DNA from 4 places in the Enterobacter sp. UPMP2061 genome. Region 3 is predicted to be linked to each of the others. Evidence: predicted binding sites of a transcription regulator. Region 3 holds the regulator's gene; each other region holds the start of a gene.
What was found. The regulator CRP, encoded in region 3, controls carbon source genes, mostly activating them, when cyclic AMP is high. The targets are predictions, from matches to a motif close to ATGTGANNNNNNTCACAT.

Region 1 (5,741 bases), on a different contig from region 3:
TGGTGTCGAGGCAGGTATGAATGCCTTCTTTGTGGCAGGCGCGGAACCAGTCGCGCACAAATTCAGCCTGAAGAATGGCTTCACCGCCGGATGCCGTCACGCCACCGCCGGACGCATTCATGAAGTGGCGATAGGTCACCACCTCTTTCATCAGATCCTCAACGGTGACTTCTTTACCGCCATGGGTGTCCCAGGTGTCACGGTTATGGCAGTACAGGCAGCGCATCAGGCAGCCCTGGAAGAAAGTGATAAAGCGGATCCCCGGGCCATCGACGGTGCCACAGGATTCAAAGGAGTGAATGCGACCAATAATTGACATTGCGGTGATATCTCCGAATTTGGCCCATCCGGGGGCCTATGTAGATGCACAGCTCAAAGGCTATGTCGAGTCTGTTTTGGCTGTTATCCATTAAGTATAGATAGCGGACAAAAGAGACTGATAAAGCGAGGGTGTTAAAAAGGCCCCACTTGCGTGGAGCCTTTATTGTACGCTTTTTAACGCGTGATTTCAGTCAATTCCACTTACATGGACTGAGTGAAAGTACGGGTAATAACGTCCTGCTGCTGTTCTTTCGTCAGGGAGTTAAAACGTACTGCGTAACCAGATACGCGGATGGTCAGCTGAGGATATTTCTCAGGGTGTTCCATCGCGTCGAGCAGCATTTCACGGTTCATCACGTTCACGTTCAGGTGCTGACCACCTTCGATGGACGCTTCGTGGTGGAAGTAACCATCCATCAGACCCGCCAGGTTAGTTTTACGCACTTCGTCGTCTTTACCCAGCGCGTTTGGCACGATAGAGAAGGTGTAAGAGATACCATCTTTCGCGTAAGCAAACGGCAGTTTAGCAACGGAGGTCAGAGAGGCAACCGCACCTTTCTGGTCACGACCGTGCATTGGGTTAGCACCTGGGCCGAATGGCGCGCCAGCACGACGACCGTCTGGGGTGTTACCGGTTTTCTTACCATACACAACGTTAGAGGTGATGGTCAGAACAGACTGAGTCGGGATAGCGTTACGATAGGTAGTGAGTTTCTGAATTTTCTTCATGAAACGTTCTACCAGGTCAACCGCCATGTCATCAACGCGAGCGTCGTTGTTACCAAACTGCGGATATTCGCCTTCGATTTCGAAGTCGATAGCCAGACCATCTTCGTCACGAATTGGTTTAACTTTCGCATATTTGATTGCAGACAGGGAGTCAGCCGCAACGGACAGACCTGCGATACCACACGCCATGGTGCGAACGACGTCACGGTCGTGCAGCGCCATCAGAGAGGCTTCGTAGCTGTACTTGTCGTGCATGTAGTGGATAACGTTCAGCGCGGTCACGTACTGTTTAGCCAGCCAGTCCATGAAGTGGTCCATGCGCTCCATGACTTCGTCATAGTTCAGCACGTCGCCTTTGATCGGTTCAGACTTAGGACCAACCTGCATTTTCAGTTTTTCATCAACGCCGCCGTTGATTGCGTAAAGCATGGTTTTCGCCAGGTTTGCACGCGCACCGAAGAACTGCATTTGCTTACCAACAACCATTGGACTTACACAGCAAGCGATAGCGTAGTCATCGTTGTTGAAGTCAGGACGCATCAGGTCATCGTTCTCGTATTGCAGAGAAGAGGTGTCGATGGACACTTTAGCGGCGAATTTCTTGAAGTTCAGAGGCAGTTTTTCAGACCACAGAACGGTGATGTTCGGCTCCGGAGAAGGACCCATGGTGTACAGGGTGTTCAGGAAGCGGAAGCTGTTTTTGGTTACCAGAGTACGGCCATCTACGCCCATACCGCCGATAGATTCGGTTGCCCAGATTGGGTCACCAGAGAACAGCTCATCATATTCTGGGGTACGCAGGAAGCGAACCATACGCAGTTTCATGACCAGGTGGTCAATCATTTCCTGAGCGTCTTGTTCGGTGATTTTGCCTGCTTTCAGGTCACGTTCGATGTACGCATCCAGGAAGGTGGATACGCGGCCGAAGGACATTGCTGCACCGTTCTGAGACTTAACAGCGGCCAGGTAGCCGAAGTAGGTCCACTGGATAGCTTCCTGAGCGTTGGTTGCAGGACCAGAGATATCGCAGCCGTATTTAGCCGCCATCTCTTTGATCTGACCCAGCGCACGGTGCTGTTCAGCGATCTCTTCACGCAGACGGATAGTCGCTTCCAGGTTTACGCCGTTTTCCAGGTCAGACTGGAGAGAGACGAACTGTGCGTATTTGTCTTTCATCAGGAAGTCGATACCGTACAGCGCAACGCGACGGTAGTCACCGATGATACGGCCACGGCCATAGGCATCTGGCAGACCAGTCAGAACGCCAGATTTACGGCAGTTCAGAATGTCTTTGGTGTAAACATCGAATACGCCCTGGTTATGGGTTTTACGGTATTCGGTGAAGATTTTTTTCAGCATTGGGTCCAGCTCGCGGTTATACGCTTTGCAGGAACCTTCAACCATTTTGATACCACCGAACGGGATGATTGCGCGTTTCAGTGGTGCTTCAGTTTGCAGACCAACGATTTTCTCAAGGGCTTTGTTGATGTAGCCAGCATCGTGAGAAGTGATGGTAGAAGCAACGGAGGTGTCAAAATCAACTGGCGCGTGAGTGCGGTTTTCCAGTTTAACGCCTTCCATTACGCTGTCCCACAGCTTGGTGGTTGCGTCAGTCGCACCAGCCAGGAAGGATTCGTCACCTTCATACGGAGTATAGTTTTTCTGAATGAAGTCACGGACGTTGACTTCATTCTGCCAGTCACCTTTCGTAAAACCTTCCCAGGCTGTGGCTAACTTTTCATTAAGCTCGGACATGTAACACCTACCTTCTTAAGTGGATTTTTTATTTACTGCCTGAGACAACCATTAATGATGATCGCCGCCACGCAGGTAAATGACCCAGTATGTCAACCCAACTAACAGACCCCCACCGATAATGTTCCCGATAGTGACGGGGATCAGGTTATCAGTAATGAAGTTCATAATAGTCAGGTGTGAAAAACTTTCCGGGGTTGAACCTACAGCAGTCCAGAACTCCGGGCTTGCAAAGTTGCGGATAACAATCCCCATCGGGATCATGAACATATTCGCAATACTGTGCTCAAAGCCGCTGGCAACAAACATCGCAACCGGCAGAACCATAATCATGGCTTTATCCATCAGGCTACGACCAGAGTAGCTCATCCAGACCGCCAGGCAGACCATCAGGTTTGCGAGGATGCCGAGAGCAACAGCTTCGATAAATGTATGGTGCATTTTGTGGTCGGCGGTTTGCAGGACGTTAAGCCCCCAACCGCCGTTGGCGGTCATATACTCGCCAGAGAGCCACATCAACAGAACAAAGAGCAGACAGCCAATCAGGTTGCCAACGTAAACGTTGAGCCAGTTGCGCCCCAGTTGACCCCAGGTAATTCTTCCGCTGGCTTTTGCCACCACAATCAGCACCGTTGAGGTGAAGAGGTCGGCGCCGCAGATGACGCAGAGAATCAGGCCCAGTGAGAAGCAAATACCACCAATCAGTTTCGCTATGCCGAAAGGCATCCCGGCAGTGCCGGTGGTGGCTGTGATATAGAAGACGAAAGCGATGGAGATGAACACCCCAGCCGTAATGGCCAGAAAGAACGTCGTCATCGGATGTTTCGTGGCTTTGTAGACACCCGCTTCTTCGGCAACTTTCGCCATCGCAGCGGGGAGTAATAGATCAAAAGGGTTGTCAGCTTTCACACTAACTCTCTCTTTATTAAGTCGGCGACGAGATACTAACAAAGCATTATAGAAGAGAAATTGATATAGATCATATCTCGCCTGGCTTATAGGCCCGCAGTGTGTATGGTTTTACAGCAAAAGCGGAGTAAGTATTTGATTATCCGTATAAAAATAAATTTTAAAAGTTATGAAAAGAGTTGAATTTTTTCCTTCAGCCTCCCGTGGAACAGTTAATTAAAATGGAGTATTTATTATAATTAGTAACAGTAAAGCTCAGGTAAGCGTTTTTATATTTACCCGTGGTTAACTTAATTATTACAATTAAACGTCATTGCGGAAAAATAAAAAAAAGGGGCAATGAACTTGCCCCGTAATATAGCTCAGGCGATTGAATACGCCTACAGCCATTAATGTTATATGCGCTTATTTTGACCAGTAAGCGGCTTTTGCCTTCTGCAATTTTTCATACGCATTCAGCAGTGACTGATGCGCCGGGAAGGCTTTCAGATCGTTGTCAACCGCTTGCAGGCCGTAGAATGGTTCTTCACCGCTCAACGCCGCGCTGGCAGCTTCAACGGCATCCGCACCGTACATACGTACAAAGGCGTTCAGATACTGCAATGGCTCGCGGTCGTCTTCCTGAGAAAGCAGGAGCAGCGTTTGCAGGCAACGGTAATAGTTTGTGCGCTCGGCGGAGAAGACGGACTGGTTAAACTCCATCGTCCACTCGGTCCAGGCCAAAGCCTGATCCAGATCGCCGCCCGCCAGCGCCAGCATCGCTTTCAGCTCGCCGATGCGCAGGGTGTACCAGCCGTTATCTTTTCCGGTCGCCAGACCCAGCAGTTCGCGCACGCGGGTGAAATCATCGTGTCCTTCTTCGTCCAGCTGGGCGATCAGGTTCAGATAATCTTCTTTATCCCACTCGCTGCCTGGCAGGGCCAGCAGGGTTTCACGCAGATGCGCGCCCATGCTGTTGTTCGCCAGCCACAGATCTTCTGCCGGATAAATGTCCGACATACCTGGCACAATAATACGGCACGCGTAAACGCCGAGGTGTTCATAGTCGGCAATGTAAACTTCCTGATCTTCCGCGTTGAAGATCGCCATCAGGGTGGCGAATTCTTCTTCCGTCGTACCGGCAAAGCTCCAGTCCACGAACGGATAGTCCGCGTCCTGTTTGAACATATCCCAGGAGATCAAACCGCTGGAGTCGATGAAGTGCGTTTCGAGGTTGGTGTGCTCGGCGACTTCTTCGTCATCAAAGGTTGGCGGAGTAAAGACATCGAGATCTTTCAGGCTACGACCTTGCAGCAGTTCGGTTACGGTACGCTCCAGCGCCACGCCGAAGTCCGGGTGCGCGCCGAAGGAGGCGAAGCTGGTGCCATTTGCCGGGTTGAACAGTACCACGCAGATAACCGGATATTTGCCGCCCAGAGAACCGTCATAAGCAAAGATTGGGAAACCTTCTGCTTCCAGTTTGGCGATGGATTCCACCACGCCCGGGTAGCGCGCCAGCACGTCAGCCGGGATCTCCGGCAGGCTGATGGATTCAGCAATAATGCGGTTTTTGATATGACGCTCGAAAACTTCAGACAATCCCTGCACGCGCGCTTCGTTGCGGGTATTACCGGCAGACATGCCGTTAGACACATACAGGTTGCCGACGATGTTCATCGGGATATAAACGGTCTGCTCGTCAGACTGACGGGTGAACGGCAGGGCGCAGATCCCACGATCCTCATTGCCGGATTGCAGGTCGATCAACATGCTGCCGGTCAGTTCGTTTTCCGGATCGTAGAACGCGCGCAGGCGGGCATCGAGAATGCCTTCCGGCAGTTCATCGTTTTCGGTCAGCGGGAACCATTTTTCGTTCGGATAGTGAACGAACGGACCGTTGGCAATAGTTTCGCCCAGCCAGAAGTCGGCGAAGAAGTAGTTGGTGGACAGACGCTCAAAATACTCACCCAGCGCAGAGGCCAGCGCCGCTTTTTTGGTCGCGCCTTTACCGTTGGTAAAGCACAGCGCACAGTCTTTGTCGCGAATAT
Region 2 (5,741 bases), on a different contig from region 3:
ATTTGCGCGCCAGCAGCGCCGGTACAATCGCCGCCCAGATGGTGGCCGCCAGTCCCGCATAGCCGATGGCGTACAGGAAACCGTTCGGCCACAGCAGGCCGCCCACAATCGGCGGCAGGAAGGTCAACAGCGCTGTTTTGAAGCGCCCCATAGCAGAGTCATCAAAACCAAACAGATCCGCCAGGTAGTCAAACAGGCCCAGCGTCACGCCGAGGAATGAGCTCGCCACCGCAAAGTTCGAGAAGACCACCAGAAGCAGATCCAGGCTGCGGCTGTTCAGCACGCCGCTCAGCGCCTGTACCAGCACATCAATGTTACCGCCCTTCTGCGCAATGCCGATAAATTCCGGACGCGGGATGTTACCCATCGTCCCCAGCAGCCAGATCACATACAGCCCTAGTGCCAGCAGCGTGCCGTAAACCAGGCATTTCACGATGGTGCGCGGATCCTTGCCGTAGTATTTCATCAGGCTCGGTACGTTGCCGTGGTAGCCGAACGACGCCAGACAGAATGGCAGCGTCATCAGCAGGTACGGCGTGTAGGAGGTGTTCACTTCCGCAACGTTAAACAGCGTGGCCGGCGTGACGTGCCCCAGCAGGCTGCCGAAGGTCAGAAAGAAGGTGATGACCTTTGCGCCCAGCACGATCGCCGTCATGCGGCTGACCGCTTTGGTGCTCATCCAGACGATAAACGCCACGCCCAGCGCGAAGCAGAGACCCGCCAGACGCGCCGGAACGTTCAGCGACATCTCTGAGAAGGTGTGATGCAGAATCGACCCGCTCGCTGAAATGTACGCGTAGGTCAGGATATAGAGTACAAACGCGATGGACAGCCCGTTCACCAGGTTCCAGCCTTTGCCCAACAGATCCCGGGTGATGGTGTCGAAGCTGGAGCCAATGCGGTAGTTCAGGTTTGCTTCAAGGATCATCAGCCCGGAATGGAGCATGCAGAACCAGGTGAAAACCAGCGCCGCCAGCGACCAGAAGAACCACGCACCGGACATGACCACAGGCAGGGAAAACATCCCGGCACCAATGATGGTTCCGCCGATGATCACCACGCCGCCAAGCAGCGAAGGTGACGTTTGGGTGGTGGTTAGTGTTGCCATGCGGCCTTATCTCCAGTGAAAAATGTGGTTCTGCATTTTAGTGTGTTGCACTGTACCAGTACAAGAGTACAAAAGGAATAAAAAAAGCCCCGATAGCAACTATCGGGGCTGTATATTTTACTTTACGTCAGAAGCGAAAGGCTTACGCGTCACCGAAACGACGACGGCTGGCGCCTTCTTCACGGCGTGGACCACGGTTTTCGCGGCGCTCACCGGAGAAACGACGGCCTTCACCACCGCGACCTTCGCTGCGACCGCCTTCACGACGCTCGCCACCGAAACCGCGACCACCGCCACGACGTTCGCCGCCACGGTCAGGACGTGGCTGTGCATCGCCCAGCAGCTGCATGTTCATCGGCTTGTTCAGGATACGGGTGCGAGTAAAGTGTTGCAGTACTTCGCCCGGCATGCCTTTTGGCAGCTCGATGGTGGAGTGGGAACCGAACAGCTTGATGTTACCGATGTAACGGCTGCTGATGTCGCCTTCGTTAGCGATCGCGCCAACGATGTGACGAACTTCAACACCATCATCACGGCCCACTTCAATGCGATACAGTTCCATTTCGCCAGCGTCACGACGCTCGCGACGTGGACGGTCTTCACCACCACGCTCTGGACGGTCACCGCGTGGACCACGGTCGTTACGGTCGCCACGACGTTCGAAACGATCGTCACGGTCACGGAACTCACGCTTAGGACGCATCGGCGCATCAGGTGGCACGATCAGGCTACGTTCGCCCTGCGCCATTTTCAGCAGTGCTGCGGCCAGGGTTTCCATGTCCAGCTCTTCGCCTTCAGCGACAGGCTGGATCTGGGACAGCAGCGCACGGTACTGATCCAGATCGCTGCTTTCCAGCTGCTGCTGTACTTTCGCGGCGAATTTTTCCAGACGGCGTTTGCCCAGCAGTTCTGCGTTTGGCAGCTCGGCTTCTGGAATGGTCAGCTTCATGGTGCGTTCAATGTTACGCAGCAGACGACGCTCGCGGTTCTCAACGAACAGCAGCGCACGGCCTGCACGACCCGCACGACCGGTACGGCCGATACGGTGAACGTAAGACTCGGAGTCCATTGGGATATCGTAGTTTACAACCAGGCTGATACGCTCAACGTCCAGGCCACGTGCTGCCACGTCGGTTGCAATCAGGATATCCAGACGACCGTCTTTCAGACGCTCCAGAGTCTGCTCACGCAGGGCCTGGTTCATGTCGCCGTTCAGCGCTGCGCTGTTGTAGCCGCTACGCTCCAGGGCTTCAGCCACTTCCAGGGTCGCGTTTTTGGTACGAACGAAGATAATCGCCGCATCAAAATCTTCTGCTTCCAGGAAACGCACCAGCGCTTCGTTTTTGCGCATGCCGTATACAGACCAGTAGCTCTGGCTGATGTCCGGGCGAGTGGTCACGCTGGACTGAATGCGCACTTCCTGCGGCTCTTTCATGAAGCGGCGGGTAATGCGACGGATCGCTTCTGGCATAGTTGCAGAGAACAGAGCGGTCTGATGACCTTCCGGGATCTGCGCCATGATGGTTTCTACGTCTTCGATGAAGCCCATACGCAGCATTTCATCGGCTTCGTCCAGTACCAGACCGCTCAGTTTAGAGAGGTCCAGGGTACCGCGCTTCAGGTGATCCAGCAGACGGCCCGGCGTACCGACAACAATCTGTGGACCCTGGCGCAGGGCGCGTAACTGCACGTCATAACGCTGGCCGCCGTACAGGGCTACCACGTTTACGCCGCGCATATGTTTAGAGAATTCCGTCATAGCTTCAGCAACCTGAACAGCCAGTTCACGGGTTGGAGCCAGGACGAGGATCTGCGGCGCGCGCAGGTCCGGATCAATGTTGTTCAGCAGCGGCAGCGAGAATGCTGCGGTTTTACCGCTACCAGTCTGGGCCATGCCCAGCACGTCACGACCAGAAAGCAGGTGTGGGATACACTCAGCCTGGATCGGAGATGGTTTTTCGTAACCCAGATCGTTAAGGGCTTCAAGGATAGGAGCCTTCAGGCCCAGATCTGCAAAAGTGGTTTCGAATTCAGCCATGTAGTACAAGTGCCTCGATATTAATGGCGGCCAGTCTACTTAGCTCATCGTGAAAATGATTAGCAATTTTCATTGAAAAGTGTGAACCGGCTCAAATTAGGTGTATTGACGAACAACAACGCCCTCACCAGTGAAGGTGATGGCAATCAAAAGATTACGGGCTGATGTTTATGTCGTCAGCTATTGCTGGTCCGATTCTGCCAGGTCGTCTTGCTCCTGGCCCAAGAGCGATAATTCCAACAATGCATAACGGTGCTCAACGAAGTTATGTACGTTGTTAGCAACCGCTAATTTGAACAGTGCCGTAGCGCTGTCCATATCCCCCAGACTTAGGTAGTACTTACCTAAATAGAAGTTGGTTTCACTGAGATGCTCAGCGAGCGAGGTGTTATCCGTTGCGTCCGCCTTGAGGCGTTCCATCAGCGTTGCTTCGCTAATGTTGCCCAGGTAGAACTCGACAATGTTCCATCCCCACTGTTCCTTGTCCGATTTCTCGAAGCGCTGTTTCAGTGCTTCTTTGGCCTGCTTCTCATCGAGCTTCTGCTCAACGATGTAAAGCCACAGGCTGCGGAAAGGATCATTAGGATCGTCTTGATAAAACGCCAGCAGATCATCTTGCGCTAACTTATCACGACCGCCGTAATACAATGCGATACCGCGATTCAAGTGCGCGTAGTTGTAAGTTGGATCAAGCTCAAGTACAGAATCAAACGCTTCATAGGCAGCATCAAAATTGCCTGCCTGCGTTAAATAAATGCCTAAGTAATTGAATACTTCAGGCATATCAGGTCGAATCGCCAGCGCTTGTGAAAAATCATTTCGCGCCAGTGCCCTCAGACCGAGACTATCATACAACACTCCGCGCTCATATAAAAGCTGTGCGCGTTCGTCATCGGTTAAAGCCCGACTGGCAAGTATTTGTTCCATGCGTGCCAGAATGACTTCCTGCTGCAAAGTCGGTTGCAATGGCACTGCGAGGACTTCGCTCTTACGCCAGGCAGAGTTGCTGCATCCTGCCAGCGTTAAAGCTGTCGCAACGAAACACCAGCGCAAAAAAGGCTTCATTTCCCACTCCCGAAGACAACTATTGATGAACGTCCTGTCCCCCGGCGGCTTAACAAGGCGTCCTGCCTGATAATAAGCCCTCCGCCTGCGCGGAGGGCAAATGGCAACCTTACTCGCCTTGCTGTTCAGCAGCCGGGGCTTCCGGTGCCGCAGCAGGCTGAGACTGCTCGGTTGCTTCTTTAATGCTCAGACGGATACGGCCCTGACGGTCAACTTCCAGAACTTTCACCGGTACTTCCTGACCCATTTGCAGGTAATCGGTCACTTTCTCAACGCGCTTGTCAGCGATCTGAGAGATGTGTACCAGACCTTCTTTACCGCCACCGATGGCAACGAATGCGCCAAAGTCAACGATACGGGTCACTTTACCATTGTAGATACGGCCCACTTCGATTTCTGCCGTGATCTCTTCGATACGACGGATAGCGTATTTCGCTTTCTCGCCGTCGGTTGCTGCGATTTTCACAGTACCGTCATCTTCGATTTCGATGGTGGTGCCCGTTTCTTCGGTCAGTGCACGGATAACAGAACCGCCCTTACCGATAACATCTTTGATCTTGTCTGGATTGATCTTGATGGTGTGGATACGTGGAGCGAACTGAGAAATATCACCACGCGGCGCATTAATCGCCTGTTCCATCACGCCCAGGATGTGCAGACGCGCACCTTTAGCCTGGTTCAGAGCAACCTGCATGATCTCTTTGGTGATACCTTCAATTTTGATATCCATCTGCAAGGCAGAGATACCGTCACGGGAACCCGCTACTTTGAAGTCCATATCGCCCAGGTGGTCTTCGTCGCCCAGAATGTCAGACAGAACAACGTAGTTGTCGCCCTCTTTCACCAGACCCATTGCGATACCTGCAACGGCGGCTTTAATTGGCACGCCTGCATCCATCAGCGCCAGAGAGGCACCACACACGGAAGCCATAGAAGAGGAACCGTTGGATTCGGTGATTTCAGACACCACACGTACGGTGTACGGGAATTTGTCTGCTTCTGGCATCACTGCCAGCACGCCGCGCTTCGCCAGACGGCCGTGACCAATTTCACGACGCTTCGGTGAGCCAACCATACCGGTTTCGCCCACAGAGTACGGAGGGAAGTTGTAGTGGAACAGGAAGCTGTCAGTACGCTCGCCCATCAGTTCGTCGATGATCTGTGCGTCACGTGCGGTACCCAGGGTCGCGGTTACCAGCGCCTGCGTTTCACCACGGGTGAACAGCGCAGAACCGTGAGTACGTGGCAGTACGCCAGTACGCACGTCCAGACCACGGATCATGTCTTTTTCACGGCCATCGATACGCGGCTCGCCTGCCAGGACGCGGCTACGAACAACGTTTTTCTCGATGGCGTGCAGGATTTCGCCAATCTCGTTAGCGTCCAGCGTTTCGTCTTCGGCAACCAGGGTCGCGGTCACTTCAGATTTGATCACATCAACCTGAGCATAGCGCTCCTGTTTGTCGGTGATGCGGTATGCGTCGCTCAGACGAGATTCTGCCAGTGCAGCAACGCGTGCGTTCAGCGCCT
Region 3 (5,741 bases):
ACCCCGTCTGGTGGTGTTTCACGGTCTGGAAGGCAGCCTGCACAGCCCTTACGCACACGGTCTCGTTGAGGCGGCGAAAGCCCGCGGCTGGCTTGGGGTGGTGATGCATTTTCGCGGATGCAGCGGCGAGCCTAACCGTCAGAAACGCATTTATCACTCGGGTGAAACCGAGGACGGCACCTGGTTCCTGCGCTGGCTAAGAGACCATTTCGGCGAGGCGCCAACGGCAGCGGTGGGGTATTCGCTGGGCGGCAATATGCTGGCCTGCCTGCTGGCGAAGGAGAGCGACGCCGTACCGCTGGATGCGGCGGTGATCGTCTCTGCGCCCTTTATGCTGGAGCAGTGCAGCTATCATATGGAAAAGGGGTTTTCGCGAGTGTACCAGCGCTACCTGCTCAACCTGCTGAAAGCCAACGCCGCGCGCAAGCTGAAGGCCTATCCGGATACGCTGCCTGTGACGCTGCAACAGCTCAAACGCGTGAAGCGCCTGCGCGAGTTTGATGATTTGATCACCTCGAAAATTCACGGCTTTGCCGATGCGATTGACTATTACCGTCAGTGCAGCGCCATGCCTTTACTGAACCAAATCACGAAACCTACGCTGATTATCCACGCCAAAGATGATCCGTTTATGGATCACCACTCGATTCCGGCGCCCGATCATCTGCCGGCCAACGTGGAGTATCAGCTCACCCAATTCGGCGGACACGTCGGCTTTGTCGGCGGCACGCTGCGTCGGCCAAAAATGTGGCTTGAGACGCGTATTCCCGACTGGTTAACGGCTTATCTGGACGGTAAATAATGATTATTCCCTGGCAGGATCTCTCTCCCGACACGCTCGATAATCTGATTGAAAGCTTTGTCTTGCGCGAAGGCACCGATTATGGTGAACATGAACGTTCGCTTGAACAAAAGGTCAACGATGTTAAGCGCCAGCTTAAAAGCGGCGACGTGGTGCTGGTATGGTCCGAACTGCATGAGACGGTCAATATCATGCCCCGCAACGCGTTTCACGGCTGATCTTTACACTTTTCCAGTCAGGGAGTTGCTATGTCTGCCAGACATCCGGTTATTGCCGTTACGGGTTCGAGTGGGGCGGGAACCACTACCACCAGCCTCGCCTTCCGCAAGATCTTCGCCCAGCTTAACTTACGGGCGGCAGAGGTAGAAGGCGACAGCTTTCACCGCTACACGCGCCCGGAGATGGATATGGCCATCCGCAAGGCGCGCGATCTGGGTAAACACATCAGCTACTTCGGCCCGGAGGCGAATGACTTCGGCCTGCTGGAGCAAACCTTCCGTGAATACGGGCAAAGCGGTACCGGGCAGTCCCGCAAGTATCTCCACACCTACGATGAAGCCGTGCCCTGGAACCAGGTCCCCGGCACGTTCACGCCCTGGCAGCCGCTGCCGGAACCGACTGACGTGCTGTTTTACGAAGGATTGCACGGCGGCGTGGTGACGCCTCAGCACGACGTGGCGCGCCACGTGGATTTGCTGGTGGGGGTGGTGCCGATTGTTAACCTTGAGTGGATCCAGAAGCTGACGCGTGACATGAGCGAGCGCGGCCATTCGCGAGAGGCGGTCATGGACTCGGTGGTGCGCTCCATGGAAGATTACATCAACTTCCTGACGCCGCAGTTCTCCCGAACCCACATTAACTTCCAGCGCGTCCCCACCGTGGACACCTCCAACCCGTTCGCTGCAAAAAGCATCCCGTCGCTGGACGAGAGCTTTGTGGTGATCCACTTCCGCAACCTGGAAGGCATTGATTACCCCTGGCTGCTGGCGATGCTACAGGGTTCGTTTATTTCGCACATGAATACGTTAGTGGTGCCGGGCGGAAAAATGGGGCTGGCAATGGAGCTGATCATGACACCGCTGGTGCAGCGGCTGATGGAAGGAAAGCAGATCGCGTGACGCCTGTTGCCGGATGGCGCTTCGCTTATCCGGCCTACGGGCGTGCTTTTGTAGGGCGGGTCAGCGCAGCGCCACCCGCCAAAAAATTAAGCCGCGATCACTTCATACGAATGGGTGATTTTTACCGCTTTCTCCAGCATTAGCGCCACAGAGCAGTATTTCTCCGCAGACAGGTCAACCGCACGCGAGACCGCCGCATCCTTCAGTTCTTTGCCGGTGACGATAAAGTGCAGATTAATATGCGTGAACAGGCGTGGCGCCTCTTCGCGACGTTCTGACGTCAGCTTCACTTCACAATCGGTCACGTCATGACGGCCTTTTTGCAGGATCGACACCACGTCGATCGCGCTGCATCCCCCCGCCGCCATCAGCACCATTTCCATTGGGCTTGGCGCTTTATCGCCGGAGTTGCCATCCATCAAAACCTGGTGCCCAGAAGCAGACTCGCCCAGGAACGTTAACCCTTCAACCCATTTCACACGCGCTTGCATATTCACTCACTCCAACGTTGCATTTTTTATGACAGATTACGTGTACGTTACATTTCTCGCAACGGAAGGCGACCTGCGTCATGCTGAAGCGAGACACCAGGAGACACGCGGCGAAAGCTATGCTAAAACACTCTGGATGCTACAGTAATACATTGACGTTACACATGTATGCAGAGGACATCAAACTTTACTGGCTGCGAAACGTTACGACAGCCGACTTCCCAGGTATGGGTAAGAATTCGATTGCAACCCCAGAGTCCGGATGCATCTTATGACTCTGGTGACAGCTTATAACAGAGGATAACAGCGCATGGTGCTTGGCAAACCGCAAACAGACCCGACTCTCGAATGGTTCTTGTCTCATTGCCACATTCATAAGTACCCATCAAAGAGCACGCTGATTCACCAGGGTGAAAAAGCGGAAACGTTGTATTACATCGTTAAAGGCTCGGTGGCCGTGCTGATCAAAGATGAAGAAGGGAAAGAGATGATCCTTTCTTATCTGAACCAGGGCGATTTTATCGGTGAACTGGGCCTGTTTGAAGAAGGCCAGGAACGTAGCGCCTGGGTTCGTGCAAAAACAGCATGTGAAGTGGCTGAAATTTCTTACAAGAAATTCCGTCAGCTGATTCAGGTCAACCCTGACATCCTGATGCGTCTTTCTTCCCAGATGGCACGCCGTCTGCAAGTGACCTCTGAGAAGGTGGGTAACCTCGCCTTCCTGGACGTGACCGGTCGTATCGCGCAGACGCTGTTGAACCTGGCGAAACAGCCAGACGCCATGACCCACCCTGACGGTATGCAAATTAAAATTACCCGTCAGGAAATCGGTCAGATCGTCGGCTGCTCCCGTGAAACAGTGGGCCGTATCCTGAAGATGCTGGAAGACCAGAACCTGATCTCTGCCCACGGTAAAACTATCGTGGTCTACGGAACCCGTTAATTTCGGTCAAACGGCGTGCCGCCGCAGGGTGGCACGCCGTTTTTGTCTCTACTCCTCATGTGGCGCAGGCTGATCTATCACCCGGAAGTTAACTACGCACTACGACAAACGCTGGTGCTGTGTCTTCCCGTGGCCGTGGGCCTGATCCTCGGACATCTTCAGCAAGGCCTGCTGTTTTCCCTCGTGCCCGCCTGCTGCAACATTGCCGGTCTGGATACGCCGCATAAACGCTTTTTTAAACGTCTGATTATTGGCGGCTGCCTGTTTGCCGGCTGTAGCCTTGCCGTACAACTCTTACTGGCCCGCGACATTCCTCTGCCGTTGATCCTGACCGTGCTGGCGATGACGCTCGGCGTCACCGCCGAAATCAGCTCGCTGCACGCCCGCCTGCTTCCCGCGTCGCTGATTGCCGCCATCTTCACCTTAAGCCTTGCGGGCAATATGCCGGTGTGGGAGCCATTGCTGATCTACGCCCTCGGCACGCTGTGGTACGGGCTGTTTAACTGGTTCTGGTTCTGGCTGTGGCGGGAACAGCCGCTGCGCGAATCCCTGAGCCTGCTCTACGTGCAGCTTGCTGAATACTGTGAAGCAAAATACACCCTGCTCACTCAACATACCGACCCGGAAAAATCCCTGCCGCCGCTGCTGGCGCGCCAGCAAAAAGTGGTGGATCTGATCAGCCAGTGCTATCAGCAGTTGCACATGCTTGCCGCCAACAAAAATCATGAATACAAGCGGCTGCTGCGAACCTTCCAGGTCGGGCTGGATTTGCAGGAGCATATCTCCGTCAGCCTTCATAATCCGGAAGAGGTGCAAAAGCTGGTGGAGCGCAGCCATGCGGAAGCGGTGATCCGCTGGAACGCGCAGACCGTCGCAGCCCGCCTGCGGGTGCTGGCTGACGATATCCTCTATCACCGCTATCCGACGCGCTTTAACATGGACAAACAGCTCGGCGCGCTGGAAAAGATTGCGCGTCAGCACGCGGATAACCCGGTCGGGCAATTTGCTGCCTGGCATTTCAGCCGCATCGCCCGGGTGTTACGCACCCAGCGCCCGCTTTATGCCCGGGACCTGATGGCCGATAAGCAAAAACGGCTGCCGCTGCTGCCCGCGCTCAAAAGCTATCTATCACTGAAATCTTCCGCCCTGCGCAATGCCGCGCGGATCAGTGTGATGCTGAGCATCGCCAGCCTGATGGGAATGGCCCTGCACCTGCCGAAACCCTACTGGATCTTAATGACCGTGCTGTTTGTCACCCAGAACGGCTATGGCGCCACGCGGGTGCGCATTCTGCATCGGGCGGGCGGTACGATGGCGGGGCTGATTATCGCGGGCGTGACGCTGCACTTCCACGTGCCGGAAGGCTATACCCTGGCCGGTATGCTGGCAATCACGCTGGTGAGCTACCTGATCATCCGCAAAAACTACGGCTGGGCGATGGTGGGCTTTACGGTGACGGCGGTGTATACCCTGCAACTGCTCACGCTTAACGGGGAACAGTTTATTATTGCCCGGCTGGTCGATACGCTAATTGGCTGCCTGATCGCCTTTGGCGGCATGGTCTGGCTGTGGCCGCAGTGGCAAAGCGGGCTGCTCAGGCAGAACGCCCACGACGCGCTCGAAGCTGACCAGCAGGCCATTCGTCTTATTCTGAGCGATGACCCGCAGCCCTCTCCGCTGGCCTACGAGCGCATGAAGGTCAACCAGGCGCATAACGCCCTGTTCAACTCCCTTAACCAGGCCATGCAGGAGCCGGGCTTTAACGCGCACTATCTGGCTGACATGAAGCTGTGGGTCACGCACAGCCAGTTTATCGTCGAGCACATCAATGCCATGACGACGCTGGCGCGGGAGCACACGATGCTGACGACGGATCTGGCGCAGCGCTATTTGCAGTCGTGTGAAATTGCGTTGCAGCGCTGTCAGCAGCGTCTGGAGTATGACGCGCCGGGCGAGTCAGGGGATTCGAACATTCTGGAAGCGCCGGAGACGCTGACCCACGGGCCGATGAGCACCCTTGAGCAGCATTTACAGCGCGTTCTCGGGCACCTGAACACCATGCACACCATTTCGTCGGTAGCATGGCGTCAGCGCCCGCATCACGGGATTTGGTTAACGCGCCGGTTAAAACGAACCGCGTATTAGCCGCTGACGCTCTTCGCGACCGCCGCGGCAAAACGGGTTAATCCGTCTTCGATGTCTTTGTCTTCCACCACCAGCGATGGCGCAAAGCGCATCACGTCCGGCCCGGCGTTGAGCACCATGACGCCTTCGTGCGCGGCGGCGTGCAGGAAATCGCGCGCGCGGCCTTTGTACTGCGGCTTCAGTTCGGCGCCGATCAGCAGCCCCATCCCGCGGATGTCGCTGAAGACATCAAACTGTTGGTC
Region 4 (5,741 bases), on a different contig from region 3:
GACGGTATTGATCGCTTTCAGACGACGATTGGCCCGCTCCCAGCGGGAAGACTCCATGTTGAGATTACTGCGCATCCCTTCCAGCGCCTGCGTGCGGCGCACCAGCGCGCTCCAGGCCTTGTCGACCTCTTCGCTGTCGCCGTGCTTAATGCACAGCTGCATAAGCTGGTACTGAGCAACAATCAGCGCGTCCAGCTCACGATCGACTTCCTGCTTGATGGATCGCGGAGAGAAGAGCAGATCTGCGACAATCGCGCAGACGATACCAATGACAATCTCGCTACAACGTTCGACGGCGAACTGCGGAGCAAGCAGCGGTTCACTCTGAATGGTGATGATAATAATCAGCGCGGTATATCCCGCCAGACCCCAGGCGTACGAGTTCTCCACCTTCACCAGCGAAGAGACCCAGGTGCAAAAACCCGCCCAGATACAGCACACAATCAGCATCAGCAGCGGCGTGCGGATCATCAGGATGATAATGGTCAGGGCGGCGATACAGCCGATAAAGGTGCCGATAATACGCAGCATCCCGCGATAGCGAATTGCCCCGGAGTAAGGTTCGCCACCCGCCGCGAAGGCTGGACCGGCGGCGACGATCGCGGCGGTCAGAACGGCCCAGCGCGGCGTTTCAAGCTGGAAATGGAAGCCAACAAACAGCGCCAGCACAATGGCGCATGCCAGCTTCACGGCGAAGCGGATGTGCTGGCTGGCGATGGAAAAAATGCCCATAGCGATCAACCAAACTCGCGCAGGCGATGGGCGATTTGACGGAAGATAGAATCCTGGCTGGCATCACGGTCTTTTTCACCCGTGATCACCACCGTCGCGGTGGTGCCTGCGGGCCAGAGGTTGCTCTGCTGCTCATCCAGACGAATGCGTACCGGTACGCGCTGCGCCAGGCGAACCCACTCGAGGTTAGAATCGACGGTCGCCATCCCTTTTGTATCATTGGTACTGCTGGAGTTGGTCACCCCCGCGGCCACGCTGTCCACGGTTCCCTTCAGGACCCGGTTGCTGCCGAGCGGCGTGATTTCGGCGCGATAGCCCGGACGCACGCCTTCCAGCTTGGTCTCTTCCATATAGGCGAGGACGTAGAAGGAGTTCTGTTTCACCAGCGCCACGGCAGTTGAGCCGCGCGTGATAAACTCACCCGCATAGACGTTGAGGTTGGTCACCCAGCCATCGGACGGGGCGCGGATAACGGTACGTTCCAGATCGAGCTTCGCCAGATCGCGCGTCGCCTGCGCTTTTGCCAGCTGATGCAGCACGGTTTGCAGCACGTTATTAGACTGGTCAATCTCTTCCCGGGACATAGCCTGGATGCCCAGCTTGTTACGGCGTCCTGCTTCACGGCGTTTTTCAGCGGCCAGCGCGTTGTAATACGCCACGTCGGCTTCCGCTTCTTCCAACGCTTTTTGATAGCGCGGCTGGTCGATAGTGAACAGCACCTGATCTTTTTTCACCAGTTGGTTATCGTGGACGTTGACCGCCGTAATGAGACCGGCGACATCGGGCGCTATCGCGACCACCTCCGCGCTGAAACGCGCATCGCGCGTCCACGGGGATTCGGTGTAATAAACCCAGGCGCGAAAAATAGCGATGAACGCCAGGATGACCAGCGCCATAGTGATGGCAGTGCGGGAGATTTTTCTTGTTAGCGTTTTCACATCAACCTCAGACAAACATGCGCGATATTAAATAGAACAGGCAGCAATACAGCGCGGTATTGAACAATGCAGGATGCCAGACGAAATCATAAATCCCGGTAGGGACCAGCACCTTGCGCACCAGCCAGAAGATCGCCAGTGATAAAAGAAGCTCAAAAAATATCGGTGGGAACGACAAACCGAACACCACGATAACGGGAAACAGACTCATGTTGACCTTGATTAAAGAGAGTGCAGGTTACTGGATTTTTAAGCTCGCGCCGCCGCAGGAGAGCAAGAATTGCCGGGCGAGAGTGGCGCAGCCGTTATGTAATTAATAATATATTAACGTAACTGTTATGCTGTTATCTATCATATGTGATCTAAATCACTTTTAAGCCAGAGTGAATAATGGAACGTCTAAAACGCATGTCCGTCTTTGCGAAAGTGGTTGAGCAAGGCTCTTTTACCGCCGCAGCACGTCAGCTACAAATGAGCGTCTCATCCATTAGCCAGACAGTGTCAAAACTGGAAGATGAGCTCCAGGTGAAGCTGCTCAACCGCAGCACCCGCAGCATCGGGCTGACGGAAGCGGGTAAAATTTACTATCAGGGCTGCCGTCGAATGCTGCATGAGGTGCAGGACGTTCACGAGCAGCTCTATGCCTTTAACAACACGCCTATCGGCACGCTGCGTATCGGGTGTTCTTCAACTATGGCACAAAATGTTCTCGCTGCCATGACGGCGGAAATGCTGAAAGAGTACCCCGGTTTAACCGTTAATCTGGTTACGGGCATTCCGGCCCCGGATCTGATTGCCGATGGGTTAGACGTGGTGATCCGCGTTGGCGCGTTGCAGGACTCAAGCCTGTTCTCGCGTCGACTGGGCAGCATGCCGATGGTGGTCTGCGCGTCGAAAAGCTATCTGGCACAGTATGGCGTGCCGGAAAAACCTGCCGACCTGAGCAACCACTCGTGGCTGGAATACAGCGTTCGGCCAGATAACGAATTTGAACTGATCGCCCCGGAAGGGCTTTCCACTAAACTGCTGCCTGAAGGCCGCTTCGTGACCAACGATCCGATGACCATCTCACGCTGGCTGGTGGCCGGGGCCGGGATCGCCTACGTACCGCTGATGTGGGTGATCAACGAGATCAACAGCGGTGTGCTGGAGATCCTCTTCCCGCGCTACCAGTCCGATCCGCGTCCGGTGTACGCGCTCTATACCGAAAAGGACAAGCTGCCGCTGAAGGTGCAGGTCTGTATTAACTATCTGACGGACTATTTTGTGGAAGTGGCGGAGCTGTTTCAGGGCATGCGAGGCAGAAGGAAAGAGTAGGCTTTTCCCCTCTCCCCGTTGGGGAGAGGGTTAGGGTGCGGGGGAAAATTTACGCCGTGCCGCCCACCGTCAGATTATCCACTTTCAGCGTAGGCTGACCGACGCCCACAGGCAGGCTCTGGCCCTCTTTGCCGCAAACGCCCACGCCGTTATCCAGCTTAAGGTCGTTACCGACCATGGAGATCTGCTGCATGGCCTCAATGCCGGAGCCAATCAGGGTTGCGCCCTTCACCGCTTTGGTCACTTTGCCCTTCTCAATCAGATACGCCTCTGAGGTAGAGAAGACAAATTTGCCGGAGGTGATATCCACCTGACCGCCGCCAAAGTTTGGCGCGAAGATCCCGTAATCAACGGATTCGATAATCTCCTGCGGCGTGGATTTACCCGGCAGCATGTAGGTGTTGGTCATGCGCGGCATCGGCAGGTGCGCGTAGGATTCGCGACGGCCGTTACCCGTCGGCGCAACGCCCATCAGCCGCGCGTTAAGCTTGTCCTGCATGTAGCCTTTCAGTACGCCGTTTTCGATCAGCACGTTGTACTGACCCGGCGTACCTTCATCGTCGACAGAAATCGAGCCGCGACGGTCGAGCATGGTGCCATCATCCACCACGGTACACAGTTCGGAGGAGACAAGCTGCCCCATCTGACCGCTGAATACGGACGTCCCGCGACGGTTGAAATCACCTTCCAGGCCGTGACCGACCGCTTCGTGCAGCAGCACGCCCGGCCAGCCTGCGCCCAGTACCACCGGCAACGTACCGGCGGGTGCAGCCACGGCAGACAGGTTGACCAGCGCCATGCGCACGGCTTCTTTTGCCCATGCATCCGCGCGGGCTTCGCCGTCGACATCACCCAGGAACCAGTCATAACCAAAACGACCGCCGCCACCGCTGGAGCCGCGCTCGCGCTTGCCGTCGTCTTCAACCTGCACGCTGATAGAGAGACGCACCAGCGGGCGAACATCCGCCGCCAGGGTACCGTCCGTCGCCGCCACCAGGATCAGTTCATAAACACCGGTCAGGCTGGCAGAGACTTCCTGCACGCGTTTATCCGCCGCGCGAGCCACTTTGTCCACGCGACGAAGGATGTCCAGCTTCTCTTCGCGGCTCATGCTTTGCAGCGGGTCGATGCTGGTATAGAGCGCAGCGTGCTGCACTTCACCCAGCGTTTTCACCCGTCCGTCGCCCGTATCGCGCACGATGGTTCGCGCCGCCTGCGCGCTCTGCTCCAGCGCGGCCAGGCTTATCTGGTCTGCATAGGCAAAACCGGTTTTTTCGCCGCTGACGGCGCGCACGCCGACGCCCTGGTCAATGTTATAAGAGCCATCTTTAATGATGCTGTCTTCTAAAACCCAGGATTCGTGATAGCTCGACTGGAAATAGAGATCGCCGTAGTCGAGGCGGCGTTCGGTCAGTTGACCAAGAATGGAGAACAGGTCCTGATGGCTCAGGCCGTTCGCTGCGAGCAAATGTTCACTTACCAGGTTCAGACTCATCTATTGCTACTCGTTCGTTGCCGCCCGTGGCGGTGTAAAGATCGTATTTATTGAGAGTGAGGCAATTACCTGCCCACGTCAAATCATTGCTGTGCTTCTTTGCGCGGCTGGCGCAGCACCTCATTAATCTGTGGTTTATCAACCGGCCCGGTAATGCGATAGCGCAGAATCGAGACTTTGCTCCAGAGCGGTCCCAGCACTTTACTGGCCGCAAACACCGCCGCCCCGACGATCGGATTGACCACAAAGGCTGCCGCAACGCCCACGCTTGCGGAAATCTCCGGCGCCACCACGGCTTCCATATCCAGCTCGCGGCGCACGAGATCCACTGACCCTTTCATCGCGATATCCGCTTCCAGGCCGTCCACCAGCGTGTCGTCGGTGTGCAGAACGCCGTCTTTGATCCACGCCGTGCTGCGAATGGAATCGTAGTAGAAACCTTCGCTGAAGGTGTCGCTAAAGTCGAAGCGCAGCTTGCGCAGCAGCGCGTCAAAACTCAGCAGACGCAGGATCTGCCCGGCGCGCCCCGTGCTCACATCGGCAATCTCACCCTTACCGAAGTTGGTTTTCAGGATGCCGTTAAGCGAAGCTTCATCGGGTGTCCATGGCGCTGCGCGCCAGTGCAGATCGTAATTCACATCGAAGGACGATCCGCGAAGCGGCGTGCTAATGCCGAAGAAGTTAGCTGCGGCGTCCAGCTTGTTGCCTTTAATATCGCCTTTCAGCGAGGTGCGCTGTTCACCCGGTTTGTTCACCCATTCGCCAGCGGCAGTCATGCGGCCAAAGCCGGTATCCACCAGCCCACCAGAGAGGCTCAGCGTATTGCCCTGAATAGCAAAATCACCGTCGATACGGCCATATTTTTGCCCCCACAGCCAGCACTCCGCACAGCGCAACTGGAGATCGGGCCAGCCGCTGAAATCCACGCGCGACGTCCCACTGCCACTGACAGGAGAAGTGCTTGTCGACTCTGCTTTAGACGCCGTAAAGGTCGGATTGTAATAGAGATAACGGATAGCCGCCTGCCATGGCGCGTGATCGCGCATGGTCAACGAACCGTTAATCTCACGCCCCTGCGCCTCGACCTTTGAGCCGTTTATCGTCGGCCGGGAGACAATACTCAGGTTGTTCCACTGCTGCCCGCCCAGCGTCAGCGCAGGCGTGCGCAAGGTAATGGACTGTGGGAACTGCGCCGTTTGGTCGACGTTTTGCCCGACACCTTTCTGGAACAGTGCCAGCCACTCTGCGCCATCCATCGG

Region 1: a site for CRP is predicted at 3,773-3,790, ahead of focA (formate transporter FocA). Genes of this name have one in related genera too.
Region 2: a site for CRP is predicted at 3,226-3,243, ahead of yrbN (protein YrbN). Genes of this name have one in related genera too.
Region 4: a site for CRP is predicted at 2,026-2,043, ahead of aaeR (HTH-type transcriptional activator AaeR). Genes of this name have one in related genera too.

Annotation. Positions count from the first base shown of each region.
Region 1 covers NZ_JBSKJP010000001.1:685,181-690,921, forward strand. The annotation lists gene pflA (pyruvate formate lyase 1-activating protein) at 1-319, opposite strand, end outside; gene pflB (formate C-acetyltransferase) at 523-2,805, opposite strand; gene focA (formate transporter FocA) at 2,857-3,714, opposite strand; gene ycaO (30S ribosomal protein S12 methylthiotransferase accessory factor YcaO) at 4,120-5,741, opposite strand, start outside.
Region 2 covers NZ_JBSKJP010000004.1:117,965-123,705, reverse strand. The annotation lists gene mtr (tryptophan permease) at 1-1,108, opposite strand, end outside; gene ACWKXX_RS11160 (DEAD/DEAH family ATP-dependent RNA helicase) at 1,251-3,146, opposite strand; gene yrbN (protein YrbN) at 3,139-3,219, opposite strand; gene nlpI (lipoprotein NlpI) at 3,327-4,211, opposite strand; gene pnp (polyribonucleotide nucleotidyltransferase) at 4,321-5,741, opposite strand, start outside.
Region 3 covers NZ_JBSKJP010000008.1:20,981-26,721, forward strand. The annotation lists gene ACWKXX_RS15540 (hydrolase) at 1-802, shown strand, start outside; gene ACWKXX_RS15545 (YheU family protein) at 802-1,020, shown strand; gene ACWKXX_RS15550 (phosphoribulokinase) at 1,051-1,920, shown strand; gene ACWKXX_RS15555 (OsmC family protein) at 2,007-2,411, opposite strand; gene crp (cAMP-activated global transcriptional regulator CRP) at 2,722-3,354, shown strand; gene ACWKXX_RS15565 (YccS/YhfK family putative transporter) at 3,412-5,499, shown strand; gene argD (bifunctional acetylornithine/succinyldiaminopimelate transaminase) at 5,496-5,741, opposite strand, start outside.
Region 4 covers NZ_JBSKJP010000004.1:29,017-34,757, reverse strand. The annotation lists gene aaeB (p-hydroxybenzoic acid efflux pump subunit AaeB) at 1-732, opposite strand, end outside; gene aaeA (p-hydroxybenzoic acid efflux pump subunit AaeA) at 738-1,670, opposite strand; gene aaeX (p-hydroxybenzoic acid efflux pump operon protein AaeX) at 1,678-1,881, opposite strand; gene aaeR (HTH-type transcriptional activator AaeR) at 2,061-2,987, shown strand; gene tldD (metalloprotease TldD) at 3,037-4,482, opposite strand; gene yhdP (AsmA2 domain-containing protein YhdP) at 4,566-5,741, opposite strand, start outside.